3 regions of the Saccharopolyspora hattusasensis genome follow, and region 2 is predicted to be linked to each of the others. Evidence: riboswitches for the same ligand, from Rfam matches in the RefSeq annotation. Region 2 holds a riboswitch; each other region holds the start of a gene.

Region 1 (9,632 bases), 700 kb from region 2:
CGGTGCACACGCCGGTCACGCTCAGCGTGATGACCAGCATCAGCTTGCGCCCGACCACGTCGCCGAAGTGGCCGATCACGCCCGCTCCCAGCGGTCGCGCCAGGAAGCCTGCGCCGAACGTGGCGAACGCGAGCAGGGACCCGACCCACGGGTCACCGACGGGGAAGAACAGCTTGTTGAACACCACGGCCGCAGCGGTGCCGTAGATCAGAAAGTCGTACAGCTCGATGGTGTTGCCCACCGCGCTGGCGAACGCCGCCTTGCGCACCGTGGCGCTGTCCGGCCCCGCGGGTACCGTCGCCATCAGGCCTCCTGTCTGTTGCGGACGCCGGGAAGGGGCACCGGGCGTCACGTGGTCCCACTCAGCAATGAGCAGTGATCGCCGAAAGGTCCACCACCTTATCGAGCAGCTCACCGCTTGTGGGCGACTACCTCTCCCGCCTGACCACGCCTTTTCGTGACGGGTCGTGACGAAAACCTGTTCGGGCGAACCACGTTTCAGTGATCTGCCGTCGCATCTGCCGCGGTTTCCTCGGCTTCGGCGATAAAGAGAAGCGAATCGTCACTCAAAACCCAGGAGGAATGACGAGATGGCTGCAAAACGGCTCATCGCCCGGACCTGCCTCGCCGCCGCGGCTCTGGTCGGCACCGCGTTGGCACCGGCGCTCGCGAACGCGGAACCCGCGTCGTCGGCGCACGGCAGCATGATGAACCTGTCGATCCGCGGCGAGGCGCGCGAGGACATCAGGACCGCGTTCCTGACCTGCGAGCCCACCGGCGGATCGCATCCGTACGCGAATGACGCGTGTCAGGCGCTGAAGGACGCCAACGGCGACTTCACGAAGCTCACCACCGAGCACTCCGCTTGCCCGCTCAACTACAAACCGGTGACGCTTTCGGCGAAGGGCAGGTGGCAGGGCAAGCCGGTCACCTTCGAGAAGACCTTCCCGAACGACTGCGTGGCCGGCGCTGCTACTGGGAAGGTGTTCTCCTTCTGATGCCGCGGTCGGGCCCCGCTGCGTGCGGGGCCCGGCACCGGCTGCGACCGACGGACAAGGGCTCTCGTCCCACGGTCCGGGAGGGTTACCGTGAGCCCATGGCGACCGACCCTGAAGACCGCGATTCGCGCTGGCCACGGCGGCTGTACCGGGACGGCTCCGACCCAGACCCGAGGTTCACCCTCGCCAACGAACGCACCTTCCTGGCCTGGATCCGCACCGCGCTGGCCCTGATGGCCGGGGGTGTGGGCATCGAGGCCCTGAACGCGGCCACCGGCCAGGCGAGTCCACTGCGGACGGCGCTGGCGGTCCTGCTGCTGCTGGGCGGGGTGCTTTGCAGCGCAACGGCTTTCGCCCGGTGGATAGCTACCGAGCGGGCTTTGCGGCGCGGTCGGCCGCTGCCCGCGCCGCGGTTGGCGCCGGTCATCGGTTACGGGCTCGGCGCGATCGGCATCGCCGCCTGCGTCCTGCTGTTCGTGTCCGGGTTCTGACGTGGAGAACCCCAGCGGGCCCTGGGATCCGGGGCTGCAGATCGAACGGACCACGCTCGCGTGGTTGCGCACCGCGCTCACCTTCGTCGTCGGCCTGCTGGTGCTGCTGCGGCTCATCGCGCACGAGAGCACCCTCGCGGCGGCGGTTTGCGGCGCGCTCACCCTGCCGCTCGGGGCCGCCATCAGCTGGCTCGCCTGGCGACGGCACCTCCGGATCGAACGCGGGCTGCGCGCCGAGACCCCGCTGCCCGGCGGGGCGCTACCCGCGGCGGCGGCCGCCTTGTCGGTGCTCGCCGGCTGCTCCGGCCTGATCTACGTGCTGTTCACCTGAGTCAGGCGACCCGCAGCTCGATCTCGACGTTGCCGCAGATCGCGTTCGAGTACGGGCAGTCCTCGTCCGCCGGGTTGACGAGGTCCTGCGCCTGCTTGCGCGGCACGCCTGGCAGGTCGACGACCAGGCCGACGCTGAGGCCGAAGCCGCCGTCGCCGTTGCGACCGATGCCGAACCTGGGCGGTGACCGACGAATCGGTGATGCCGACCTTGGCGCGGCGCGCCACCAGCTGGAGCGGGCTGTGGAAGCACGCCGCGTACCCGGCGGCGAAGAGCTGCTCGGGGTACGCCAACACCATCTGGTCCGGGATGCACCGAGCCTACCCCCGCAGCTGCGAGCCGTCGGCCGTCAACGCGACGGCCACGGACCGCTCGTCCATGAGGCTGCGTTGGCGCACGATCAGACCGCGCGCCTCCAGTCGCTTCAGCAACGGCGACAACGTGCCGGAGTCGAGCCGTAGGGCGGCGCCGAGCTCCTTCACCGTCACCGACTCGCGTTCCCGGAGCAACCAGCATCACGAGGTACTGCGGATAGGTCAGCCCGAGTTCCTCCAGAAGCGGCCGGTACAAGCCGGTGAACGCTCGCGAAGCGCTGTACAGCGCGACGCACACCGGCCGGTCCAAGGCCAACGGCGACTCGTCCGCCCGAACAAGGCAGCGCCAAATTAAGTTGTGCACAACCGATCCGTTGCGGCCCGGCACAGGTAGCGCGGCGGCTGCGACCACACCGTCTCCAGTTCGGCGACGTCCTGCTCGTCCTTGGCCAGCTCCTCTTCGGCCTCCGTGAGGCGGTCGGCTGCTGTCAGCGCGGCGGCGAGGTGCAGCCTGGGGTGCCGGGTCCGCCCGACGTCGTCGGCGCGGTCACCGAGCCGCACGGCTTCGGTCGCGTACCGGATGGCGGCGGGAATATTGCCCTGCGCAAGGGAAACTCTGCTCCGCCCGCCCGTCCCGCGCACCAGCGCGCCGTGTGTTCTCGCGCGGTTCGCGACGTGAACCGCGTTGGTCGCTGCCGCCGACGCCGCCTCCAGATCGCCGATCGAGGTGAGTCCGTGCGCGTGCATCGCGAGCAGCTCGGTACGCACCAGCGAGCCCGCTTTCGCGCGGGGCAGGGCGAACACCGTGTGCTCCAGGACGCGCGAGTGCTCGCCAACGGTGTGCAGCGCTTCCGTGAGCCCGAGGAGCAGCATCGCGGGCTGGAGTGCGCGCCGGGCACCGGCCCCCGTCGGTGTCCGGCCACCGGTTCAGACCGATAATGAGCCATCGCGGCTCTCCACCGGCGCGGCCACCATCCCGTCCCAGGCCAGCATCGCGCAGTCGATGACCGCGTGCATGGTCTCGCGGGAACTCCCATCCCGGGCCTGGATGGACAGTCCTTGCAGGACTGTCAGGTAGAAGGAGGCGATCGTCTCCAGATCCGCACCGGGTGGCACATCCCCGTCGGTGATGCCGCGATCCAACCTGGCCTGCACGGCGCGGAAATCGTCCCTCCGGCATTCGGCGAGGTAATCCCGGATCCGCCTGTTCTCCGGAGTGCAGTTGGTGGCCGCCAGCACCACCATGCATCCGCGTGGAGTGTTCGGATCCACGTATGCGTCGGCGTTGTCGCGCAGCATGGCTTCGATCGCTCGCCTCGCGGTCGGCTGCCGCTGCAACGGCCTTTCGCCGACCGCCTCGTCGGCGCTGTTGTAGAGCGCGACCGCTTCCCGGAACAGGTCCTCCTTGGACCCGAACGCGGCGTACAGGCTCGGCGAACTGATCCCCATCGCGCCGGTGAGGTCGCTCAGTGACGTGGCCTCGTAGCCGCGTTCCCAGAACAGCTCCATGGCGGTTCGCAGGGCGGCCTCCCGGTCGAAGCTGCGCGGGCGCCCACGTGGCGACATCGGCTTCCCCTCCTCCCAAGGCGGCGCGGGTCCCGCACCGCTTCACACCTTTCCCAGCGGGCTTGTTGACACCCGAGGGTAGCGATGATAGCCATTTATATATCGTTCGACACAGAAAATCGAGGGCTTCATGACGGGCTTGGACGGCAAGGTCGCGCTGGTCACCGGTGGTGCCCGCGGCATAGGTGCGGCAGTCGCCGAGCGACTGGCCGCGGACGGTGCCGACGTCGCGATCACGTACAACACCTCGGCCGACCGGGCCAACGACGTGGTCGGCAAGATCAAGGGAGCCGGCCGACGCGGCGCGGCGTTCGCGGCCCCGGCCACCGACGCAGCGGCCGTGACCAGCGCCGTCGAGCAGACGGTCGCGGAGTTCGGCCGGCTGGACATCCTGGTCAACAACGCCGGGATCTTCCCGTGGGCGACCATCGACGAACTGACGCTGGAGCAGTTCGACGAGACGGTCGGCATCCACGTGCGGGCGGTGTTCGTGGCGGTGCAGGCCACCGTCAAACACCTGCCCGAGGGCGGCCGGATCATCAGCATCGGCAGCAACCTCGCCGACCGGACTCCCGGCCCCGGCCTGAGCCTGTACTCGCTGAGCAAGTCGGCGCTGACCGGCTTCACCAGGGGCCTCGCCCGCGACCTCGGTCCGCGCGGCATCACGGTCAACCTGGTGAACCCGGGCTCCACCGACACCGAGATGAACCCGGCCGACGGCGAGGAGGCGGACGCCGAGCGCGCCCTGACCGCCCTCGGCCGCTACAACGCCCCGGCCGACATCGCGGCGGCGGTCGCGTACCTGGCCGGCGAGGGCGGTCGCAACATCACCGGCACCGGCATCCTCGTCGACGCCGGCGCCAACGCCTGACGGCGGCGTGCGTTCACCTTCTGGAACAAGGGAAGCAGCAATGGCTTGGGTCATCCTCGTCGTAGCGGGCCTGCTGGAGATCGTCTGGTCGTTGGCGTTGAAGCACGCCGAAGGCCTGACCCGGGTGTGGCCGGCGGTGCTGGGCATCGCCGTCGCCATGATCAGCCTCGGCATGCTTTCGGTGGCGCTGAAGGAGCTGCCGGTCGGCAGCGCCTACGCGATCTGGGTCGGCATCGGCACCGTCGGCGTCGCTGCAGTGGGGATGGTCTTCCTGAGCGAACCCATGACGGTGTCCAGGCTGGCTTTCCTCGGGCTGATCGTGGTCGGCATAGCCGGACTCAAGTTCGTGGAAGGCTGATCGCGAAGACCGTGAGAACTCGCTTTGCTTAGCGGTGCAGGTGGCGTCCCCCCTGCGGGAATTACAGACGCCGCCTGGCCTCCGGGAGCCCCGGCTTACGTATGACCAATACGCGGCTTCGCGGACTGGCCTCGCCAAGAACCCCGACGGGGTGGGCACAGTCTGAGAACCCGCGGCGGTGCAAGTTGCTTAGTTGCGCTAAGCGGCTTCGCCGTTTCAAAGGCAAGAACCCGCCCTGTCGCAGGCATGCTGCCTACAGCAAATCGACCACTGCAGACACTTAAATTCTCCGCTCCCCTACAGGAGATGCCGCCTCGCCCAGCGCGAGGCGGCATCGTCGCTTCGCTGCTCCCGAGAACACGTGATGTCGCGGCGGGGGTGGCCAAGCATCCTGGGATCCGGCTGCCGCCAGGAGAGCCAGACGACGGCATCGGCTGGAGGAGCGGGAAATGGCTGAGCACAAGAGGTAACTGGACACATCGCGGTGATCGGCGCCGGGGTACTCGGGCTGTCCACCACGGACGGCCTGCTGCGGCGCGGCGCCGACGTGCAGTGCTTCGACGGCAGGCGCGCCCCGGGTCGGGGCAATCCGGCGGGCGATGATCGAGACGCTGGCCGGCTCGGTCGGCGACCACATCGTCGCCAACGACATCCACAGCCTGCTGGTGCTGGACAACGGCACGGTCGAGTTCCAGAAGGCCGATGCGATCTACCACGCGCGGCACGTCGTGCTCTGCGCCGGCGTCGACACGCCGCGCCTGGTCGCCCGCCTCGGCTGGGACGACGAAGGCCGGTGACAGGAAGGTTCCCATCCTCACGAACCCGGGCCGGCCTGGTCGCCCGCCTCGGCTGGGACGACGAAGGCCGGTGACAGGAAGGTTCCCATCCTCACGAACCCGGGCCGAGTCGTGACAGGAAAGTTCCCATGCTCCCGCGGCAGAGCTCTCCGGCGGCCCGGCGGTGACAGGAAGGTTCCCATCCTCGCACCAACGGGCACGCCGATGCCGACGGCAGAAGGACTCCACCGCTGGCATCTGGACACGTTCACCGCACACCAGGTGACAGGAAAGTTCCCATGCTCACGTGGCAGAGCTCTCCGGCGGATGGTGGCAGGAAGGTTCCCGTGCTCGCGCTGGTCGCGCGGCAGGGTCAGCATTCGATGACGTTGACGGCGAGGCCGCCGCGGGCCGTCTCCTTGTACTTGACCTTCATGTCCCGGCCGGTCTCCCGCATCGTCTTGATCACCTTGTCCAGCGAAACGAAATGGCTGCCGTCGCCGCGCAACGCCATCCGCGCAGCCGTGATCGCCTTCACCGACGCGACCGCGTTGCGCTCGATGCACGGAATCTGCACCAACCCACCGATCGGGTCGCAGGTCAACCCGAGGTTGTGCTCCATCGCGATCTCCGCGGCGTTCTCCACCTGTCTCGGCGTTCCACCCAGCACCTCAGCGAGACCGGCAGCAGCCATCGAACACGCGGAACCCACCTCGCCCTGACAACCGACCTCCGCACCCGAAATCGACGCGTTCTCCTTGAACAACACGCCGACCGCACCCGCCGCCAGCAGGAACCGCACGACACCAGCATCATCCACGCCGGGCGCGAACCGCGTGTAGTAATGCAGGACCGCAGGAACGATCCCGGCCGCACCGTTGGTCGGCGCGGTCACCACCCGCCCACCAGCCGCGTTCTCCTCGTTGACCGCGAGCGCGAACAGCGTGACCCACTCCAGCGGATCGTCGCGCTCGGTCAACGAAGCCGCCAGCTCCGCCGCCCGACGACGGACCTTCAGCCCACCGGGCAGCTCACCGGAGTTGCGGCAGCCGTTGTCAACGCATTCACGCATGACCTGCCAGATACCGAGCAACTCCTTGTGCACGGCATCCTCACCACGCCAGGACAACTCGTTCGCCAGCATCACACCGCTGATCGGCAGCCCTGACTCCTCGGTCCGCGCGAGCAGTTCCACACCCGTGCGGAACGGGTACCGCACCGCGGTCTCGTCCGGTTTGATCCGATCAGTGCCGGTAGCGTCCTCGTCGACGACGAAGCCACCGCCCACCGAGTAGAACACCGCGCTGTCCAGCTCGGCATCATCGGCACCGAACGCGGCGAAGCGCATCCCGTTGGGATGCAACGGCAACGACTTGCGCCGGTGCATGACCAAGTCACGGTCCACGATGAACCGGATCTCCTGCACCCCATCCAAACGCAACCGGCCGGACTCACGGATCTCGGTGACCCGGCCCTCCACCGCCGCCGGATCAACAGTCTCCGGACTGTGCCCCTCCAAACCCAGCAGCACAGCTTTCGGACTACCGTGCCCATGCCCGGTCGCACCCAACGACCCGAACAACTCCGCCTTGATCCGCTCGACCTGCGGCAACCGGCCCGCGCTGTGCAACCGCTGCACGAACAACCGCGCCGCGCGCATCGGACCAACCGTGTGCGAACTGGACGGCCCAATACCCACCGAAAACAGGTCGAAGACGCTGATCGCCATTGACCGCCTCCTACCTCGCTTGGCCCGTTACTCCGCGATCAGCTCGGCGTACTGCTCAGCGGTGAGCAGCGAACCGGTGCTGGTCGGGCGCACTTCGAGCAGCCATCCGTCGCCGAACGGCTCCGCGTTGAGCAGCGCCGGGTCGTCCACGACGGACTCGTTGAGCGCCACGACTTCGCCGGTCACCGGGGCGAACAGGTCACTGACGGACTTTGTGGACTCCAGTTCCCCGCAGGCCTGGCCCGCTTCGATCTTGTCGCCCACCTCGGGAAGCTGCACGTAGACGATGTCGCCGAGCGCGTCCGCGGCGTGCTGGGTGATGCCGATGCGGACCAGCTCGTCGCGGTCCTCGATCCACTCGTGCTCTTCGGAATAACGCAGGTGCGCAGGCAGGGACATGTCGGGAGGCTCCAAGGCAGTCGGGGGGCACTCGTGCCCGTGGTGGCTGGGCCTCCCCCTCTGTTGCGGAACCTGAGAGCTTCGCCGCGGGCCTCGCGGCTTGCACCGTGGGTGGAGCGTCGATGAGACGCACGCTTTCCAGAGTTGCCTCGCCCGAACGGTCATGGGTGCCTGAGAGTTTGTGGGGAGTCTTGCTCCTTCGGCGCCCTGGGGGCTCGGCGTGAGCTCGCAGGGTCTCTCCCGCACGGGGTCGAGGGCCGGTATGCGATTGTCGGTGTGCTCAGCAACGATAAACGGGCCAGTCCTGGTGTCAATGCCCTCCCCCACAACGCACGGAGGCGGCCCGAGGTATTCAGGAGGCCGGTGATGCTGGACATCCGGGCACTGGTCGAGCGGGTCGGCCCCACACTGCTGCGGACCGTGGTCGCCCCGGAACCGATCGTGTGCGTCGGGGACGTCGTCATCGCCGAACCCGATCAGCCGCCGACGGCGGCGGGCGGCGACCTCGTGTTGGGCGTGGCCATCCCGGACCGCGAGCACGCGGTGGCGTTGACGAGGGATTGCGGCGCGAAGGGTGCCGCGGCGGTGCTTCTCAAACCGCCGATTTCGGCGGACGACGCGGTGGCCGCGGCAGCCCGGGACGCCGGGGTGGCGCTGGTCGAGGTCCGCCCTGGCACGGCGTGGGCGCAGTTGGTGTGGCTGATCCGTGCCGCGCTGGCCGGGACCGAGATCGAGGAGGCCGACGCGTCCAGCACCGGGGTCGGGGACCTGTTCCGGCTCGCCGACGCGGTGGCGGACGTGGTGGACGCGCCGGTCACCATCGAGGACGCGCGCTCCCAGGTCCTGGCCTACTCCGCCCGGCAGGACCTCACCGACCCGGCGCGGATCTCGACGATCATGGGCCGGCGGCAGCCCGACGACGTGCTCGCCAAGTTCCGCGCCCGCGGCACGTTCCGCCAGCTCAGCAAGGGCAGTTCGGCGATCTTCGTGCCCGCCCAGCAGGACGGCACCCTGCCCCGGCTGGTGGTGCCGATCCGGATGGGCGGTGAACTGCTCGGCTCGATGTGGGCTGTGGTCCCCGGCGAGGTTTCCGAAGAACGCTCCACCGCGTTCGCCGACACCGCACCGCTGGTCGCGCTGCAACTGCTGCGGTGGCGTGCGGTGGCGGACGCGGAGCGCCGCCGATCCGCCGAGCAGGTGCGGCTGCTGCTGGAGGGCGGCGAAGGCTGGCGGGCGGCAGCGAACGAGCTAGCGGTGCCCGCCGAAGCGCACCGGGTCGTCGCCATCGAAATGCCCCCGTCCGCCAGCCCCGCGGAAGGGCACCGGTTGGCGATGTGGGAATGGATCACGCGCGGAATCGGGCGGCGCCCGCTGGTCACCGAGATCGGCACCATGCTCTACGCGCTGGTGCCAGACCGGGGGCGCGCGGGCGGCTGGCCGGATCTGCGGGCAGCGCTCACGTCCCACGACGTTTCGCCGCGCCCGCTGATCGCGGTGGGCACCGCGGTGGCGGTCGCCGAGCTGCCCCAGTCGCGGTCGCAAGCCGAGGAGCTGATCAGCTTGCTGCGCACCGGCCAACTGCAGCAACGGGTGGCGGTGTACGAGGAGAACTGGCATCTGCTGGTGCTCAGCCGGATGGCCGGTGCGGCGACCGACGCCGGTATCGGTGCCCTCGGCCCGCTACCGGTGCTGCGCGAGCACGACCGAACGCAGGGCACCGAATACCTGGCCACGCTCCACGCGTGGCTGCGCCACCCCGGCGATCCCCGGCAGGCGAGCCGCGAGTTGCGCGTGCACCC
Region 2 (9,632 bases):
GGTAGGTGCCCCGGGTTCGGAGTTCACACTCCGCGCCCGGGGCACCGCTCCCCGAACACCACGTCCGATGGCGGTGGCCGCGGCGTTAGCGACAATTGTGCCCGGCCTCGTTGGTATATTCCAGTCACCACGCGGCGCAGTTTTGGTTGCAATTGCAGCACTGCCGAGACCGGTCAGCGGTCCTCGCGCAACGGGCTGGTGGCCTGGCGCCAGTTGACGGTGGGCCGCAGCGCGGCGAGGTCGACCCGCTCCTTGTGCTTGTCCGCCACCCGGAACAACGACTCGATGAGCGTGTTCGACAGCAGGTGCGGCCGCAGCCCCAGCTCCACCAGGCCGGTGTGCTTGACGTTGTAGTAGTGCTCGCCCTGCTCGACCCGCGGGTTGTCCAGGTACTCGATCTCCACCGACCCCGCGAAGCTGTTGGCCACGATCTTGGCGATCTCCCCCACCGAGTACTTCTCGGTCATCTGGTTGAACACCCGGAACTCGCCGCGGTCGGCCGGGTTCTCAGCGGCCAGCCGGATGCACTCGACGGTGTCGCGGATGTCGATCAGGCCGCGGGTCTGCCCGCCGGTGCCGTACACCGTCAGCGGTTGGCCGAGCACGGCCTGGATGACGAACCGGTTGAGCACGGTGCCGAAGATCGCGTCGTAGTCGAACCTGGTCGCCAGCCGGGTGTCGCGCGCAGTCTGCGGGGTTTCCTGGCCATAGACGACGCCCTGGTTGAGGTCGGTGGCGCGCAGCCCCCAGATCCGGCAGGCGAACTCGATGTTGTGGCTGTCGTGCACCTTGCTCAGGTGGTAGAACGAGCCCGGCTTCTTCGGGTACAGCATGCGGTCGGTCCGCCCGTTGTGGGTGACCTCCAGCCAGCCTTCCTCGATGTCGATGTTCGGCGTCCCGTACTCGCCCATCGTGCCGAGCTTGACCAGGTGGATGTCCGGGTCGACCTGCTGGATCGCGAACAGCACGTTGAGGTTGCCGATCACGTTGTTCTGCTGGGTGTACACCGCGTGCCGGCGGTCGATCATCGAGTACGGCGCGGCCCGCTGCTCGGCGAAATGCACGATCGCGTCGGGCCGGAAGCCGGCGATCATCTCCGCGGTGAACTCGCCGTCGACCAGGTCGCCGTAGTAGCACTTGATCGACTTGCCGGAGACCTCCCGCCAGGCGTCCAGGCGGACCTGCATCGGCTCGATCGGCACCAGGCTGTCCACGCCGAGCTCGTGGTCGTAGCCCCGGCGGGCGTAGTTGTCGGCGACGGCGACATCGTGGCCGCAGTCGGACAAGTGCACAGCGGTCGGCCATCCGAGGTAGCCGTCTCCTCCAAGGACGAGGATTCGCACGCCTTCACTCCCCCTGTATTCACCCATTGGATACAAACATCCGGCATGGTCTCATCCCGCGACCATTTCTCGGCGGGCTCCCCTTTTCCTTTCCTAACACTGAGAATTCGCTGAGACCGGACTCTGTATGGTGCGTCGGGAGCAAACCGCGACATCCCGAACGGAGACGGCATGGCGACAAGGGCCACCGAGAGCACCAGCGCTCGGCGCCGCTATTGGCGGTTGCTCAGCCGTTTCGCGGCCGCTTCCGCGGTGGCCACCGGAATCAGCCAGCTCGTTTTCCTGCTGTCGTACTCGCTCGGCGCCACACCGGTGCCGGCCACCGTGCTGGCCTGGCTGGCCGGTGCGATTCCGAACTTCGTGCTGAACCGGCGGACCTGGGGCGGCGGCGGCCGGGCCGCGCTGCGCGGCGAGATCCTGCGCTACGGCGCGATCTCGGTGGGCACCGCACTGCTCGCCGCGCTGGCCACGCACAACGCAGAAGTGCTCGCCCACGCGCTGTTCCCGGAGGCCCGGGCGGCGCAGGTCGCCGTGGTCTGGGGCGCTTTCCTCGGTACTTACGCGGTGATGTTCGTGGTCAAGTTCTTCCTCGTCGACCGGTTGGTGTTCACCGCCCGGCGTTCCCGCCACCAGGTTTCGAGCACCACCCGCGCGAAGCGGTAGCCATAGCGGAAGTTGTTGCCCTTCTTACTGACACCGGCGGTGCGCGCCAGCATCCGCATCGGCTGCTCCCGCACCCGGTAACCGCGGCTGAGGACGCCGACCAGCAGCTCGGCGGACTGGTACTGCGGCTGCTCCAGGGCCACCGAGTTGGCCGTCACGCGGCCGCCAACCGGTGGCCAGCAGCACGAACACGGCCGCCGGAACCACCAGCGTCACGCCCACGACGCGCACCACCACCGCCGCGGCCAGCACGATCCCGGCCAGCGCGGCGAGCTTGGGGCCGGGCGCGGCGGCCAGCGCCGCGATCCAGGCCCGGACCTCGAAACGACGCAGCAGCGCGTAGATCCCGGCGCCGAGCCCGAGGCCCAGCAGGTGCTGCACCGCCGCCACGCTGGTCAGGCTGCCCACCGCCAGCAGCGGCCACAGGAAGAGCTCATAGCCGATCGGGTTGATGCCGCCGGGGAAGAACGCGCCGACGTCGTCGAGGTAACGGAACGAGTCGATGTAGAGCAGCGCGGGCCGGTAAGCCAGCTGCACCACGATCCGCAGGGCCAGTCCGGCGAGCAGCAGCAGCGCCAGCAGCCAGTGCCGGCGGAGGACGCGCGTGAGCGCGGTGCTCATCGCGCCCCGCGGAAGTCCGCCCAAACGGTGCGCAACCCCTCGGTGAGCTCGACGTTCGGGGCGTAGCCGAGTTCGCGCTGCGCCTTGGCCACGTCCACGATCACCGCGGGCATCTCGCCGTTCTTGGCCGGCACGTGGTTGACCGGCACGGGTTCGCCGGTGGCCGCGCGGACCGCGTCGATGAGCTCCAGCACGGAGATCGACCGCCCGCGGCCGATGATCGCGGTGCCGGTGTACTGCTTGTCCCACGCGGCGAGGACGCCCTGCACCACGTCGTCGATGTGCACGAAGTCGCGGGACTGCGAGCCGTCGCCGTAGACCTCGACGCCGCGGCCCGCCAGCGCGGCGCGCATCAGCCTCGGGATGAAGCTGTCCTTGTGGCCCATGCCGGGCCCGTAGATGTTGGTGAAGCGCAGCGCGCAGGTGGCCAGCCCGTAAGCGCCGGCGTAGCCGGAGAGCAGCATCTCGCACGCCGCCTTGGTGGCGCCGTAGGGCGTGAGCGGGCGCAGCGGCAGCGCCTCGGAGATCGTGCCGCGGCCGATGTCGCCGACCACCGCGTTGGTGGAGGCCAGCACGAACCGGCGGACGCCGCGGGCGCGAGCCAGTTCGAGGAGTTCCTGGGTGACCGCGACGTTGTTGGCATAAGTCTCGGCGGGCTGGTCCACCGAGCGCAGCACCGAGGTGATCGCCGCCAGGTGGATGATCCCGGCCGAGTCCGCCGAGACCGCGGCCTCCCGGACCGCGGCGTCCCGCAGGTCGCCTTCGACGTGGGTCACCAGGTCACTGCGCAGTTCGGCGGGCGGGGCCTGGGTGTCCACGATTGTCACCCGGGTGCCGCGCTCCAGGAAGGCGCGAACCACTGCTCTGCCGACGAAACCGGAACCACCCGTGATGGTGACGGTGTCTGCTGCGTTAGCTGCATTTGCGGCGGAAGGATTAACGCTGCTTGGCACGCGCGGACTCTAACCGCCACCGGATTCGCTCCGGTTCACGCCCATCCCGGCCGGATTAACCGCCCAGATGTTCCCGAAGTCCGTTCAGCCCGGTTCGGTAAACGCCCTTGGCGAAGGTCTTGTCCATCTTCTCCTCGTCGGCGGCATCGGCGTCCCAGTGCGAATACCACTCGACGAAGCTGTGCCCGGTGTCGGTGATCGGCGCGATCCGGATGGTGGAGCGGTAGCTGCGCACCGGGAACGGGCTTTCCACGAATTCGTAGGCGTAGCTGCGCTCGGTGTCGTCCAGCGCCACCAGCCGCTCCCGGACCGCCCCGCCGTCGGCGAGTATCAGGTGCCGGACGCACCCCACCGCGTCGGCCGCGCCCCCGCCCTCGATCTCGCTTCGCTCGATCGCCGGGTGCCACGTCGGCAACCCGTTGAAGTCGCGCACCGCCTGCCAGACCTGCTCGGCCGACACCTCGATGACCGCGCTCGTGTAGGACTTCGCCACCGCTTGCCTCCTCAGAACCTGAGTTTCTTGAACGCCTTGGCCTGTTCGGTCAGTGCTTGTTCGGTGGGCAACCGCTCCATGCTGCTCGCACCGTAGAACCCGTGGCAACGCTTGGTCCGCGAAAGCACGTACGAGGCGTCTTCCGGCATCGAGACCGGCCCGCCGTGGCAGAGCACCAGCACGTCCTCGCGGACCTCGGTCGCCGCCTGCGACCACTCGTCGATCAGCGCCACGCAGTCGTCCAGCGACTTTGCGGTCCCGGCGCCGATCGCGCCGCCGGTCGTCAGCCCCAGGTGGCACACGATGATGTCGGCGCCGGCCTCGGTCATCGCCCGGGCGTCGGCGCTGGAGAACACGTACGGAGTGGTCAGCAGGTCGGCTTCGCGCGCGGCGGCGACGAGTTCGACCTCCAGGCCGTAGCCCATTCCGGTCTCCTCCAGGTTCGCCCGGAAGGTGCCGTCGATGAGCCCGACGGTCGGGAAGTTCTGGATCCCGGCGAACCCGAGGTCGCGCAGCTCGCGGAGGAACCGGTCGCGCAGCATGAACGGGTCGGTGCCGTTGACGCCGGCCAGCACCGGGGTGTGCCGCACCACCGGCAGCACCTCGCGGGCCATCTCCACCACGACGTCGTTGGCGTTTCCGTAGGCCAGCAGCCCGGCCAGCGAACCGCGCCCGGCCATCCGGTAGCGGCCCGAGTTGTAGATGACGATCAGGTCGATGCCGCCGGCCTCTTCGCACTTGGCGGACAGGCCGGTGCCCGCGCCGCCGCCGACGATCGGCTCACCGCGCTCGGCCTTGGCGCGGAACCGGCGCATCAGTCCGGCGCGGTCGAATCGGCTCATCGTGCCTCCTGCCTGGTTCGCTCGGCGGATCCGGTGATCTCCCGGAACGCCGCGACCAGCGCGGCGGCGAACTCCGGATTGTTGATGTTGTGCGGCACCCGCTCGACGCGCCGGTCGGCGGTCTGCCGCACCCGGCTCTCCAGCGTCTCGAAGAGGACCGCGTCCGCGCCGGGATCGCAGAAAGGCTGCCCCGGTGAGTCCAACATGGACACTCCGCCGGCCGGGAGCAGGAACCGCACCGGGCCGTCGCAGGCGTTGAGCTTGCCTGCGATGAACTCCGCGATCCGGCGGCACTCCCCTGCGGACGTGCGCATCAGCGTGACCTGCGGGTTGTGCACGTACAGGTTGCGGTCCCGGTACTGCGGCGGAACGGTTTCCAGCGCGCCGAAGTTCACCATGTCCAGGGCGCCGCACGAGCCGACGTAGGGCACTCTGGTCCGGGCGATGGCGTCCAGGCGCTGCTCCCCCGCGCTCATCACGCCGCCGGCGATCAGGTCGCAGACCTCGGTGGTGGTGATGTCCAGGACGGCGCGCACCAGGCCGTCGTCGACGAGCTTCTCCATGGCCCGACCGCCGGTTCCGGTCGCGTGGAACACCAGCGGGTCGTGGTCGGCGGCCAACTGCTCGGCTACCGCGGTCACGCACGGCGTGGTGACGCCGAACATGGACAGCGCGACGGCGGGCTTGTCCTCGGCCGCTGGCAACGGGTGGGTCACCGCGCCCAGCAGCGCGTGCGCGGCGTTTCCCAATACCTGGCGGGAAATCCGGTTCAGCCCGGCGACATCGGTGACCGACGGGAACATCGCGATGTCGGTGGCGTCCACGTAGGGCGAAACGTCGCCGGAGGCCACTGTGGACACCATGACCTTGGGCACGCCGACCGGCAGCGCGCGCATCGCGGGCGTGATCAGCGCGGTGCCGCCCGAGCCGCCGAGCCCGATGACCCCGTCGACGTCCTGCGCGACCAGGAACCGCTCGAACGCCGCGGCCATCGCGGTGACGGCCGATCCCCGCTCGCCGGTGAACACCGCGTCGGCCCCGTCCGGGTGGTGCGCGGCGACCTCGGCGGCCGACACGTCGGCGTCGGAACTCCCACCCGCGGTGGACAGGTCCACGGTGATCACGGGGTGCCCGCGGGCGATCAGCCCGGCGACGTAGAGCAGCTCAGCGGCCTTAGTGTCGAACGTCCCGGCGACGTACGCGCTGCCCACCACTAGTGCGTCACCGGGACAGCAACTCCAGCAGCTCAGCATCTTCCGCGAGGAATCGGCGCACCTGGTTCGCCCGGAACTCCTCGTGGCGGGCAAAGTACTCGCGCAGCGCTGCCACCGCGATCTCGTGCATCGACCGGCCCTCTCGCTCGGCTACATCGCGGAGCTTCGCGTTGTCGTCGTCGTTAAGCCGCAGAGTCGTGGCCATTCCGGCATGGTATCGCGTGGTATCCGCTGATACCACATGCCCTTGGGGCACGAGAAGACCCCCGGCGCCTGGGGTTCTTGGGTTCTAGCGGGCACCGGGGGCCTTCGTCGGGGTTTTCGGTCAGTGGCCCTTGCCGCCCTTGCCGAAGAACTTGTTCTTGACCTGGTCGATCTTCTCCTTGTTCTTCGGGTCGGTGGCGTACTTCTTGGCCTGGTCGATCACCTTGCGGCCCTGCGGGCTGCTGGCGAAGTCGGCGACCTTCTTGAACAGAGACATCGTCGCTCCCGGCGGTTCGGAGTCACGGCTGTCACCAGGCTACCGACAAAACGGGCAGAGGTCTTCTCGCGAGGACAGCCCCGACGTGGCGTATCCCGCACCGCTGCGCAAAACGAGCCCGGAAACAGAGTGAGTGGAGCCCAAGAGCCGAGTTCCGCGGAAGCACGGAAGGTTTGAGCGAAGTCCAGGGAGAACTCGGAGCGTTCACCGGACGGCAGCAGGGCCACCCAGGGGAACTCCTCGGAGAGCATGTCGATCAGTTCGTCCGGCGACAACCGCGCAAACGCGGCACGCACCGCGCGCGCCGCCGTCACGGCGCCTTCCGACGCCCCGACGGCCCGGTCCTACCCGCCCGGTTGACTGGGTCACGTTCAGTTCGTAGCGTCGGCGTTCGCACAACCGAATACCGCGCCGATGACGTCGTGCGGGAGAGACTCCGGCCCCCGAGCAACCTCGGGAGACCGGAGCGCCGAAGGAGCAATACTCCCCAGCAAACTCTCAGGCACCGGCACCGCACGGCACCAGGCGAACACGGAGAAAAGCAGGAGCAACGCGCTTCTCGCCCACGGTGCAAGCCGCCCCTCGCGGGGTGGCGAAACTCTCAGGCCAATGACTCCGGGGAGACCGCCCGACCAGCGCAAGCCCGCGCAGGTCGGGGTCGAGGTGTCCCCGATAAGGTTGGGCGCAGTGAGCTGACCGGCCCTCGACTGCCGACCGGCGCCCACCAGGAGGAGTCGCACCATGTCGTCGCCACGACAGACGCCCTTGCACCGAGTACACGAAGCCCTCGGGGCGACATTCACCGAGTTCGCCGGTTGGCGGATGCCGCTGCGCTACTCCGGCGACACCGCCGAGCACAACGCGGTGCGCAACAGCGCCGGCCTGTTCGACCTAACCCACATGGGTGAGATCCGGATCAGCGGCCCGCAGGCCGCCGAGGCGCTGGACTACGCGTTGGTCGCGAACGCCTCCGCGATCAAGCCCGGCCGCGCCCGCTACACGATGATCTGCAACGCCACCGGCGGCGTGCTGGACGACCTGATCGTCTACCGGCTCGGCGAGCAGGAGTTCCTGGTCGTGGCCAACGCGGCGAACGCCGCCGTGGTCTCCGCCGAACTGGCCGAGCGGCTCGGCGGCTTCGACGCCGAGCACCAGGACGTCTCCGACGACTACGCGCTGATCGCCGTGCAGGGCCCGAACGCGGTCGCCATCCTCGCCCCGCTGACCGACACCGACCTCGCCGAGGTCAAGTACTACGCGGGCTACCGCAGCCAGGTCGCAGGCAAGGACGTGCTGCTGGCGCGTACCGGCTACACCGGCGAGGACGGCTTCGAGCTGTTCACCGCGCCCGGCGACGCGGAGGCCGTCTGGCAGGCGCTGACCGAGTCCGGCGCGCAGCACGGCCTGCAGCCCGCCGGGTTGTCCTGCCGCGACACGCTGCGGCTGGAGGCGGGCATGCCGCTGTACGGCAACGAGCTGTCCGCCGACCTCACGCCCTTCCAAGCCAGCCTCGGCCGGGTGGTCAAGCTGGACAAGCCCGGCGACTTCGTCGGCAAGGACGCGCTGGCCGCCGCCGCGGAGAAGCCCACCGAGCGCACACTGGTCGGGCTGAGCACCGACCAGCGCCGGGCGCCCCGGCACGGCTACCGCGTGCTGGACGCCGACGGCGCCGAGATCGGCGTCGTGACCAGCGGTGCCCCGTCGCCGACCCTCGGCCACCCGATCGGCATGGCCTACGTCGACCGCGACCACAGCGAACCCGGCACCCAACTGCAGGTCGACATCCGCGGCAACAACGTCGCGGTGCAGGTCGTCGAGCTGCCGTTCTACCGCCGCAATGCCTGACGAGATCGAACCAGGAGGCAACACCATGTCGACACCGGACCTGTTCAATGACCAGCTGGCCGCGGTGGATCCCGAGGTGGCGGCGGCGGTCGGCGCCGAGCTCAACCGCCAGCAGACCACGCTGGAGATGATCGCTTCGGAGAACTTCGCACCGCAGGCGGTCCTGGAGGCGCAGGGCTCGGTGCTGACCAACAAGTACGCCGAGGGCTACCCGGGGCGCCGCTACTACGGTGGCTGCGAGCACGTCGACGTCGTCGAGCAGTTGGCCATCGACCGCGTCAAGGAGCTCTTCGGGGCCTCCTACGCCAACGTGCAGCCGCACTCCGGGGCGCAGGCCAACGCGGCGGCGATGTTTGCGCTGCTCAAGCCCGGCGACACGATCATGGGCCTGGACCTGGCCCACGGCGGTCACCTCACGCACGGCATGCGGATCAACTTCTCCGGCAAGCTCTACAACGTGGTGCCCTACCACGTGCGCGCCGACGACCACCGCGTGGACATGGACGAGGTCGCCCGGCTGGCGCGGGAGAACAAGCCGCAGCTGATCATCGCCGGCTGGTCGGCGTACCCGCGGCAGCTGGACTTCAAGCGGTTCCGCGAGATCGCCGACGAGGTCGGCGCGTACCTGATGGTCGACATGGCGCACTTCGCCGGTCTGGTTGCCGCCGGGCTGCACCCGAACCCGGTGCCGCACGCGCACGTCGTCACCACCACCACGCACAAGACCCTGGGCGGCCCGCGCGGTGGCGTGATCCTGTCCTCGGACTCGGAGTTCACCAAGAAGTTCAACTCGGCGGTGTTCCCCGGCCAGCAGGGCGGGCCGCTGGAGCACGTGATCGCCGGCAAGGCGGTGGCGTTCAAGATCGCCGCCGATGAGGAGTTCGCCGACCGGCAGCGCCGCACCGTGGAGGGCGCGCAGATCCTGGCCGAGCGGCTGCTGGCCGACGACGCCGCCAAGGCCGGTGTGCAGCTGGTCTCCGGCGGCACCGACGTGCACCTGGTGCTGGTGGACCTGCGCGACTCCGAGCTGGACGGCAAGCAGGCCGAGGACCGGCTGCACGAGATCGGCATCACGGTCAACCGCAACGCGGTGCCCAACGACCCGCGGCCGCCGATGGTGACCTCCGGCCTGCGCATCGGCACCCCGGCCCTGGCCACCCGCGGCTTCGGCAAGGAC
Region 3 (9,632 bases), 1.6 Mb from region 2:
TAACACCACGGCGCATCGCGCCGACAACCGAATCGGAGGTGCTACAACGATGAGCACGGAACCGGCCCTGTCTTCACAGGCATTCGCCGCCCAGTCCGCCGAGGCCGCTGCCGCCGGGGTTGAACCCGCACGCAGCCCGTCCGCCGAACTGCCCACCGCGCCGTGCAGCGTGGTGTGGAGCGGTGGCCATTCCTACGTTCGCGAAGGGTCCACCGGGGCTCGCTGGGCGGGTGTCGACGACCGAGGCCGGGCCCGGTTCCTCACCGATGCGGATCTCCGCCGCCGCGGCTGGAGCCATAGGCAGGCCTAGCCCGCGCCGGTGGCCGACGGCTCCCGCCGCGCGGAGCAGCCCGATCGACCGGCTTCGCGGGAGCCCGGCCGCCAAGTGTGTTGTGCGAGGAATGTGAGACCCTGATCTGGCCGGGATGCACAAGTTGCGTCCGAAGTGGGGGCAGGACGCACAACCATTCAGGGGAGGCTCGTGGTGCAGGATGCTGAGCGCACCACGGAGAACACCACGAGCGGAGACGGCGGGATGAACGCCGGTCCGGCGGGCCAGGAACCCGCAGCAGGACGACCCGATCCCGGCATAGCCCGGATCCGGGAGGCGGCCGCGGGTGTGTGGGCCGATCCGTGGTGGACGCTGCCGAACCTGCTCAGCGTGATCCGGCTGGCCGGCGTGCCGGTGTTCCTCTGGCTGCTGCTCGGCCCCAAGGCTGACCTGCTCGCGCTCCTGGTGCTGGTGATCAGCGGTATCACCGACTGGCTCGACGGCAAGCTCGCCCGCTGGCTCAACCAGTACAGCCGCATCGGCGAACTGCTCGACCCGGCCGCCGATCGCCTCTACATAGTCGCCACCCTGGTCGCCTTCGTGCTGCGCGACGTGGTGCCCTGGTGGGTCGCCGCCGCGCTCGTCATCCGCGACGTGGTGCTCACGCTGTGCCTGCCGGCGTTGCGATGGCACGGTTACGAGCCGCCGGACGTGCACTACCTCGGCAAGGCCGCGACCTTCTGCCTGATGTACGCGTTCCCGCTGTTGCTGTTGGTGCAGGAGGACTTCCCGCTGTCCGATGTGGTGCGCCCGATCGCCTACGCCTTCACCTGCTGGGGCGGCGCGCTCTACCTGTGGGCCGGCATCCTCTACCTCGGGCAGGTGGTGGCGGCGGTCCATCAGGCCCGCGCCAAACCGGTCTGAGCACCGTTCGGTCGTCCCGCGCGAAGGGCACCTCTTGTTGAGCAAATCGGCAAGAGGTGCCCTTGGTGCGGCATGGGTGCGCATGGGTTCGAGAGTCGCCTTGCGGCCTGTGCCGCGTGGTGAATACGCTCGCCGAGCCGATCACGTGAAGCTCGTGGCCGGTGATCCACAGCACCAGCGGACCAGGAAGGCGGGACCACGTGGCGGCCCCGGACGAGATCAAGTACACCGAAGAGCACGAATGGGTTCAGCGCACCGGCGACGACACGGTGCGCATCGGGATCACCGAATACGCCCAGCAGCAGCTGGGCGACGTGGTGTTCGTGCAGCTGCCGGAACCCGGCCAGCAGGTCACCTCTGGCGAGTCGATGGGCGAGGTCGAGTCGACCAAGAGCGTCTCCGAGATCTACGCCCCGGTGAGCGGCGAGGTGGTGGCCCGCAACGACCAGCTGGAAGACGAACCGGAGCTGGTCAATTCGGCACCGCTGGGGGGCGGCTGGATGGTCGAGCTCAAGCTCGCCGACCCGGCCCAGCTGGACGCCCTGCTCGACGCCCAGGCCTACCAGAAGCTGACCGAATCCTGATCCGACCAGGCAAGATCGTCGGACTGTCGGGGTCCGGGAGGAAGATGTCGGGAGTCCCGCGTTCCGTGCTTGTACCTGCACTGTACGTTGGGTACATACTTGGCACGATCTATCCGCGTAGAGGAGAGCTCAGGTGAGCCAATTCCCCGGGCACGGCGATGTTCCGCCGGAGCAGTCACCGGAGACCACCTCGGTCTTCAGGCCCTTCCTCTCGGAGCCGGAAAGCACCGAGAGTGCGTCCCCGGAGCCCGCCGCCGCATCCGCATCCGCATCCGCATCCGGGGTCGATGCGCTGCCCGCAGGGTCCGCCCTGCTGGTGGTGAAGCGCGGCCCCAACGCGGGGTCGCGATTCCTGCTGGACCGGGAGACCACCAGCGCGGGACGACACCCCGACAGCGACATCTTCCTCGACGACGTCACGGTTTCCCGTCGGCACGCCGAGTTCCGGCGCGAAGGCAACGACTTCGTGGTCGTAGACGTCGGCAGCCTGAACGGTACCTACGTCAACCGGGAACCGGTGGACACCTCGGTGCTCGCCAACGGTGACGAGGTGCAGATCGGGAAGTTCCGCCTGGTATTCCTTACTGGTCCGATCGATGGGGGCCCAGGCGCCCGCTGAGGACGCCCTGGGAACGACTTGTCGACCCGCCAGCGGGGCGACGCCGAAGCGGCGTCGCCCCGCTAGCGCGTCAAGGTACTGCGCAGCCGAGATCAACTGCATCCTCGCGCGGGGAATTTCCCGACGTCGCAACCGGTTTCCACGTTGCAGCGGTCCTCTTTCCACCGGCCCAACGGGGCGGTGGGCGGTGTATCGTGCTGGTAATGCTCGATAAGGAGCTCAGCCTGTGGTTCGGGCCAGATGCACCGGCAGGAAGGCCGCGAATTCGGTGGTCGACCAGACCGCTAAGGGATGGGCGTGTCCGCCGCAACGCGGGTAGCGTCGGAGGCGTCGGTGCGCGATCCTCGACGGGGATGTCACGCTTCGGCGCGCTGGAGGAGGCGATGTGACGATGAGCAGCGAGATGCGCGTCGTCGGCGTGCGAGTTGAACTACCAGCAAACCAGCCGATTCTGCTGTTGCGCGAGGCGCACGGCGAGCGTTACCTGCCGATCTGGATCGGCTCGGTCGAGGCGACCGCCATCGCACTCGAGCAGCAGGGTGTGCGGCCGCAGAGACCCCTGACTCACGACCTGCTGAAGGACGTCATTGGGGCCCTGGGACGCGACCTTGAACAGGTGCGGATCACCGATCTCCAGGACGGCACCTTCTTCGCCGAGCTGGTGTTCGACGGGGATGTGCGGGTCTCGGCGCGGCCGAGCGACTCGGTGGCGCTGGCACTGCGCATCGGGGTGCCGATCCACGCCGACGAATCGGTGCTGGACGAGGCCGGGCTGATCATCCCGGACGAGCAGGAGGACGAGGTCGAGAAGTTCCGCGAGTTCCTCGACTCCGTGTCGCCGGAGGACTTCCGCGGCGCGGACACCTGAGCCTGCCGATCGACCCGACGAGACCTCCCGGCCCCTGTCCGCGCGCTGCGGGCGGGGGCCGGGTCGTCCGGGGCCCGCGCGTCGCGTTGACCTCCCCGCGGGGCAGGCATACCGTCGAACTTACGCGAATTGCCCCGGTGTGATTCGGTCGCTGGGCGGTGTTCGCGGCCCCGGATCGCGACGGTCCGGGCGCTGGTGATCGTCGTCGTCGGCTTCGTGCCGGACGAGGGGAGGCAGGCGTGGTCGAGGAAGCGCCCAACCGGGATGCTGCCGCGGAGCAGGGCGAGCTGTTCCCCGACGCCGCAATGCCGGACGAGCTGGTCGGCTACCGGGGTCCGGCCGCCTGCCAGATCGCCGGCATCACCTACCGCCAGTTGGACTACTGGGCGCGCACCAAGCTGGTCGGCCCGTCCATCCGCAGCGCCGCCGGCTCGGGCTCGCAGCGCCTCTACTCGTTCAAGGACATCCTGGTGCTCAAGGTGGTCAAGCGACTGCTGGACACCGGGGTTTCGCTGCACAACATCCGGGTCGCGGTGGACCACCTGCGCAACCGAGGCGTGCAGGACCTGGCCCGGCTCACGCTGTTCAGCGACGGGACGACGGTCTACGAGTGCACCTCTGCCGAGGAGGTGGTCGACCTGCTGCAAGGTGGCCAAGGGGTGTTCGGCATCGCCGTCAGCGGCGCGATGCGCGAGATCAGCGGCACCATCCACGACTTCCCGGCCGAGCGGGCCGACGGCGGCGAGCTGGTGCCGCTGGTCGACGACGAATTGTCCCGCCGCCGGCGCGACCGGCAGGCTGAAACGGGCTGATCGCGGCCGGCCCCGGCCGGTGGTGTGCGGCCGGTGACATCACGGGTCCGCTCGACCCCCTGGTCGGGTAAGCTGCGGCACATCGCCGACCCCGTGCGGGAGAGTCCGGCCCGGCTTCGGCCGTGGTCGGCGCCGAAGGAGCAAACCTCCCCGCCAACCTCTCAGGCCACCTGGACCGCACGGGCGAGATGCCTCTGGAAAGAGGATGCACCACGGCTGTGGCGCATCCCGCCGACGGTGCAAGCCCGGTTCCCGGGTGAAGCTCTCAGGCGTTCGCTTCGCGGACAGTGACAGAGGGGGAGAGCAGAGCAGTTCCGGCTGTTCTGCCGCCCTTTGCCCGCCGCGACAATTGAGGTTTGGCGATGACCGACGTGACCCACGATCGCATTCCACTGGCCGCCCTGGAGCACGGAACGCCGTTCGCCGACCGGCACGTCGGGCCGATGCCGGCCGAGCTTGCCCGCATGCTCGACGTGATCGGCGTCGGCTCGTTGGAGGAGCTGGGTCAGAACGCCGTGCCGGACACCATCCGGGAAGGCGACCTGCAGCTGGCGCTGCCCGAGCCGGCCACCGAGTCCGAGGCGCTGGCCGAGCTGCGCGAGCTCGCGCGCCGCTGTCGCCCGCACGCCGAGATGATCGGGCTGGGCTACTACGGCACGGTCACGCCGCCGGTGATCCTGCGCAACGTGCTGGAGAGCCCGGCCTGGTACACCGCCTACACCCCGTACCAGCCGGAGATCTCGCAGGGTCGGCTCGAAGCGCTGCTGAACTTCCAGACGATGGTGGCCGACCTGGCCGGGGTGCCGGTGGCCAACGCGTCGATGCTCGACGAGTCCACCGCGGCGGCCGAGGGCATGACGCTGGTGCGCCGCGCGGGCCGGTCGAAGTCGCCGCGGTTCGTGGTGGACGCCGACACGCTGCCGCAGACCATCGCGGTGATCGAGACCCGCGCGGAGCCGCTGGGCATCGAGATCGTCGTCGCCGACCTGTCCGCTGGCGCGCAGGCGCTGCCGGAGGACGAGTTCTTCGGCGCGCTGCTGTCCTACCCGGGTGCCTCCGGTGCGGTGCGCGACCAGGAGCAGATCATCGCCGAGGTGCACCGGCGCGGCGCCAAGGTCGTCGTCGCGGCCGACCTGCTGGCGCTGACGCTGCTGCGCTCGCCCGGCGAGATCGGCGCGGACGTGGTGGTCGGCAGCACCCAGCGATTCGGGGTGCCGATGGGCTTCGGCGGCCCGCACGCCGGATTCATGGCCGTGGCCAAGGGACTCGAACGGCAGCTGCCGGGCCGGTTGGTCGGCGTGAGCGTCGACGCCGACGGCAACCAGGCCTACCGGCTGGCGCTGCAGACCCGCGAACAGCACATCCGCCGCGAGAAGGCCACCAGCAACATCTGCACCGCGCAGGTCCTGCTGGCCGTCGTGGCGTCGATGTATGCCGTGTACCACGGCCCCGCCGGGCTGCGGTCGATCGCGACCCGCGCGCACCGGATGGCCGCCGTGCTCGCCGAGCAGCTGCGCCGCGGCGGGGTCGAGGTGCTGCACCGGGAGTTCTTCGACACCGTCGTCGCGAGGGTGCCGGGCAAGGCCGACGACGTTGTCGCCACGGCCCGCCGGGTCGGCATCAACCTGCGCCGGGTGGACGCCGACCACGTCGGCATCAGCTGCGACGAGACCACCACGCGGGCGCACCTGGCGGCGGTGTGGCAGGCCTTCGGCGTCACCGTCGGCGACGCCGACGAACTCGACATCGAGACGCCGGACGCGCTGCCCGCGGCGCTGGAGCGCACCTCGGAGTACCTGACGCACCCGGTGTTCCACACCCACCGCTCCGAGACCTCGCTGCTGCGCTACCTGCGGCAGCTGTCGGACAAGGACATCGCGCTGGACCGCAGCATGATCCCGCTGGGCTCGTGCACCATGAAGCTCAACGCGACGGCCGAGATGGAGCCGATCACCTGGCCGGAGTTCGGTTCGCTGCACCCGTTCGCGCCCGCGCAGGACGCCGAGGGTCTGCTGTCGATCGTCAAGGACCTGGAGACCTGGTTGGCGGAGGTCACCGGCTACGACGCGGTGAGCCTGCAGCCGAACGCCGGTAGTCAGGGCGAGTTCGCCGGGCTGCTGGCGATTCGGGCCTACCACCGCAGCCGTGGTGCCGCCGACCGGGACCTGTGCCTGATCCCGGCGAGCGCGCACGGCACCAACGCCGCCAGCGCCGTGATGGCCGGGATGCGGGTGATCGTGGTCCGCTGCGACGACACCGGAAACATCGAGCTGGAGCACCTGCGCGAGCTGGTCACCGAGCACGCCGACGACCTCGCCGCGATCATGATCACCTACCCGTCCACGCACGGCGTGTACGAGGACACCGTGCGCGAGGTGTGCGGCCTGGTGCACGACGCGGGCGGCCAGGTGTACGTCGACGGGGCGAACCTCAACGCCCTGATCGGCCTGGCGCGGATGGGCAAGTTCGGTTCCGACGTCTCGCACCTGAACCTGCACAAGACGTTCTGCATCCCGCACGGCGGTGGCGGGCCGGGCGTCGGCCCGATCGGCGTGCGCGAGCACCTGGCGCCGTTCCTGCCGAACCACCCGATGCAGCCCGCAGCCGGACCGGTCTCCGGCGTCGGCCCGATCAGCGCCGCGCCGTGGGGCAGCGCCTCGATCCTGCCGATCTCCTGGGCGTACGTGCGGATGATGGGTGCCGACGGCCTGCGCCGCGCGACGCTGACCGCGGTGGCCGCCGCCAACTACGTCGCCCGCCGCCTGAACACCTACTTCCCGGTGCTCTACACCGGCAAAGGCGGCTTCGTGGCGCACGAGTGCATCCTTGACCTGCGGCAGATCAGCAAGACCAGCGGAATCACCGTCGACGACGTCGCCAAGCGGCTGGCCGACTACGGCATCCACGCGCCGACGATGTCTTTCCCGGTGGCCGGGACGCTGATGGTCGAGCCGACCGAGAGCGAGAACCTGGCGGAGCTGGACCGCTTCTGCGAGGCGATGATCGCCATCCGCGCGGAGATCGACAAGGTCGTCGCCGGGCAGTGGCCGGCCGACGACAACCCGCTGGTGGGCGCCCCGCACACGGCGGCCTCACTGGCTAAGGACTGGGACCACGCGTACTCCCGCGAGGAGGCGGCCTACCCGCTGGGCACCGATGTGGTGAAGGTGTGGCCGCCGGTGCGCCGCATCGATGGGGCCCGCGGCGACCGCAACCTGGTCTGCTCCTGCCCGCCCCTGGACGCCTACCAGTCGTGAGGGACGTCCGTTGGTGGGAGCGCCTCCGGTCCGCCGTTGCGGCCGGGGGCGCCTCCGTGTTCGGGGTGGGTGCGACACGTCCGGTCGGGTTCGGTTTGCGTGCGGTGTGGGCGGGGTGACACGGTGGCCCGGTCACCTGACCGGCTCCGAGAGGAAGTGGAGCAATGCTCACCATCAGTGAGAGCGCGGCGGAGGTCATCAAGCTCGTCCTCGTCGGCGGCGACTCTCCGGAAGGTTCCGGCCTGCGCATCGCGCCGGCTGAGCAGGGCCTGCAGGCGTCGATCGCCGACCAACCGCAGGCCGGCGACGAGGTGATCGAGGAATCCGGCGTGCGGGTGTTCCTCGAATCGCAGGTCGCGACGCTGCTCGGCGACAAGGTGTTGGACGCCGAGCAGGACGCCAACGGTGAACTGGCGCTGGCCGTTCGCGACTGACCGAAGGGACTTGAACCGTCGGCCCGGGTGTTTTGCCCGGGTCGACGGTTTTTTGCGCCGAACTGCGATCTAGGACTCCTGCCAGACACTGGTGATAGCGGTATTGCGGCAACTACTCTCGATGCGCAACTGCTCAGGTTGGGAGGGAATGCGTCGTGCAGACCACCACGCTCGCCATGCACATGAGTGACGGGCTGCTGAACGCGCAGACGGCGCTGCTGTTCGCGGTCGTGGCGATCGCCGGGCTGGCGGTCGCGCTGGCCAAGGCGCGGGCCGACCTGGACGACCGGACGGCGCCGATGGCCGGGCTGGTGGCCGCGTTCGTCTTCGCCGCGCAGATGATCAACTTCCCGGTGCTGCCCGGCGTCAGCGGGCACCTGCTCGGCGGGGCGCTGGCGGCGATCTTGGCCGGGCCGTGGGTCGGCGCGCTGTGCGTGGCGATCGTGCTCGTGGTGCAGGCGCTGCTGTTCGCCGACGGCGGGCTGACCATGCTGGGCGCGAACATCACCAACATGGCGCTGATCGGCACCGCCGTCGGCTACCTTGTCGCGCTCGCGCTGCGCCGCCTCGCGCTGCGCAGCCGCGCCGGGTTGCTGGTGACTGCCTTCGTCGCGGCCTGGGTGAACACCGTCGCCGCCTCCGGCGGCTTCGTCATCGAGTACGCGCTCGGCGGCGCCGCCGGTTACGGCACGGGCACCGCTGCGCTCGCGGTGGTCGGGGTGCACTGCCTCATCGGCATTGGAGAGGGCATGATCACGGCCGCCACGGTGGGTGCGGTGGCAGCCGCCAGACCGGACCTGGTCCACCTGTTGCGCATCGGGAAGCAGACGAAGGAGAACGTGCGATGAGTGCGCCGCGTCGGAGTTTCCTGTTGGTCTTCGGCCTGTTCATCCTCGTCATCGCGGGCGGGGTCGCCTACTTCGCGGATTCCGACCCGGACGGCCTGGACGCGGTCACCCAGCGCGGCTGCACCGTGGTCGAGACCGACCAGGGCGAGCGGTTGGACGGCCAGTGCATCGCGCAGCACGCCCAGGACCACGCGCTGGCCAGCGGTCCGCTGGCGGATTACGCCGTCGGTGGCGATGACCGCTGGACCGGGGTGGCCGGCGTGATCGGCGCGGTGGTCACGCTCGGTGCCGCGGGTGGTTTGTTCTGGGGCCTGCGTCGCCGGACCGGAGGCGAGTAGCGATGGGTGCCGGCCACGCCGGCGCGCTGCACCTGCCCGGCGATTCGGCGCCGCACCGCCTGCCGCCCGAGGTCAAGATCGTGGCGGCTTTCCTGATGGTGCTGTGCGTGGTGGCGACGCCGCGCGAGGTGTTCTGGGCTTTCGGCGGGTATGCCGGGCTGCTGTCGGGGCTGGTGCTGGTGGCCAGGGTTCCGCCGCGCTGGCTGGCCAGTCGCCTGCTGATCGAGGTGCCGTTCGTGGTGCTCGCGTTGGTGCTGCCGTTCACCGCGGGCGGCGCGACGACGGAGGTGGCGGGTTTCGCGCTGTCCACCGAGGGGCTGCTGGCGGGCTGGAACATCTTGGCGAAGGGCACGCTCGGGCTGGCCACCTCGCTGCTGCTGGCCGCCACGACCGCGCCCCGGGAGCTGGTGGTCGGCCTGCAGCGCCTGCGCGCGCCCAGGCTGCTGATCACCATCATCACGCTGATGCTGCGCTACGCCGAGGTGATCGTCGCCGAGGCCAAGCGGATGCGGGTCGCGCGGATCTGCCGCGGCCACGATCCGCGGTTCCTGTGGCAGATCGGCGCGACCGCGCGCGGGATCGGGAGCCTGTTTATCCGGTCCTACGAGCGCGGCGAGCGCGTGCACCTGGCGATGGTGTCACGGGGTTGGCAGGGTGCGATGCCCGAGCTGGGAGAA

What was found. Region 2 has a riboswitch for glycine ahead of gcvT (glycine cleavage system aminomethyltransferase GcvT). Riboswitches for the same ligand answer to the same signal wherever they lie in the genome.
Region 1: another riboswitch for glycine. It lies ahead of gcvH (glycine cleavage system protein GcvH); the one in region 2 lies ahead of gcvT (glycine cleavage system aminomethyltransferase GcvT).
Region 3: another riboswitch for glycine. It lies ahead of gcvP (aminomethyl-transferring glycine dehydrogenase); the one in region 2 lies ahead of gcvT (glycine cleavage system aminomethyltransferase GcvT).

Annotation. Positions count from the first base shown of each region.
Region 1 covers NZ_JBPCDC010000001.1:3,096,575-3,106,206, forward strand. The annotation lists gene ACRXBZ_RS14005 (MFS transporter) at 1-304, opposite strand, end outside; gene ACRXBZ_RS14010 (SSI family serine proteinase inhibitor) at 591-998, shown strand; gene ACRXBZ_RS14015 (YidH family protein) at 1,097-1,489, shown strand; gene ACRXBZ_RS14020 (DUF202 domain-containing protein) at 1,491-1,820, shown strand; partial or broken gene ACRXBZ_RS14025 (hypothetical protein) at 2,039-2,119, opposite strand; partial or broken gene ACRXBZ_RS14030 (MarR family winged helix-turn-helix transcriptional regulator) at 2,147-2,450, opposite strand; gene ACRXBZ_RS14035 (hypothetical protein) at 2,486-3,007, opposite strand; gene ACRXBZ_RS14040 (TetR/AcrR family transcriptional regulator) at 3,062-3,700, opposite strand; gene ACRXBZ_RS14045 (SDR family NAD(P)-dependent oxidoreductase) at 3,831-4,571, shown strand; gene ACRXBZ_RS14050 (DMT family transporter) at 4,612-4,929, shown strand; gene ACRXBZ_RS14055 (hypothetical protein) at 5,529-5,726, shown strand; gene ACRXBZ_RS14060 (L-serine ammonia-lyase) at 6,079-7,434, opposite strand; gene gcvH (glycine cleavage system protein GcvH) at 7,462-7,833, opposite strand; glycine riboswitch at 7,884-7,981, opposite strand; glycine riboswitch at 7,982-8,086, opposite strand; gene ACRXBZ_RS14070 (PucR family transcriptional regulator) at 8,200-9,632, shown strand, end outside.
Region 2 covers NZ_JBPCDC010000001.1:2,394,674-2,404,305, forward strand. The annotation lists gene ACRXBZ_RS10510 (NAD-dependent epimerase/dehydratase family protein) at 174-1,343, opposite strand; gene ACRXBZ_RS10515 (GtrA family protein) at 1,515-2,006, shown strand; gene ACRXBZ_RS10520 (hypothetical protein) at 2,031-2,627, opposite strand; gene ACRXBZ_RS10525 (NAD-dependent epimerase/dehydratase family protein) at 2,624-3,580, opposite strand; gene ACRXBZ_RS10530 (SRPBCC family protein) at 3,636-4,073, opposite strand; gene ACRXBZ_RS10535 (phosphoenolpyruvate hydrolase family protein) at 4,085-4,915, opposite strand; gene ACRXBZ_RS10540 (Tm-1-like ATP-binding domain-containing protein) at 4,912-6,126, opposite strand; gene ACRXBZ_RS10545 (ribbon-helix-helix domain-containing protein) at 6,137-6,334, opposite strand; gene ACRXBZ_RS10550 (hypothetical protein) at 6,455-6,610, opposite strand; glycine riboswitch at 7,026-7,134, shown strand; glycine riboswitch at 7,135-7,236, shown strand; gene gcvT (glycine cleavage system aminomethyltransferase GcvT) at 7,352-8,455, shown strand; gene glyA (serine hydroxymethyltransferase) at 8,481-9,632, shown strand, end outside.
Region 3 covers NZ_JBPCDC010000001.1:778,943-788,574, reverse strand. The annotation lists gene ACRXBZ_RS03730 (hypothetical protein) at 50-310, shown strand; gene clsA (cardiolipin synthase ClsA) at 482-1,195, shown strand; gene gcvH (glycine cleavage system protein GcvH) at 1,396-1,779, shown strand; gene garA (glycogen accumulation regulator GarA) at 1,913-2,398, shown strand; gene ACRXBZ_RS03710 (bifunctional nuclease family protein) at 2,790-3,266, shown strand; gene ACRXBZ_RS03705 (MerR family transcriptional regulator) at 3,506-4,078, shown strand; glycine riboswitch at 4,165-4,266, shown strand; gene gcvP (aminomethyl-transferring glycine dehydrogenase) at 4,441-7,335, shown strand; gene ACRXBZ_RS03695 (HesB/YadR/YfhF-family protein) at 7,500-7,769, shown strand; gene ACRXBZ_RS03690 (energy-coupling factor ABC transporter permease) at 7,946-8,617, shown strand; gene ACRXBZ_RS03685 (PDGLE domain-containing protein) at 8,614-8,955, shown strand; gene cbiQ (cobalt ECF transporter T component CbiQ) at 8,958-9,632, shown strand, end outside.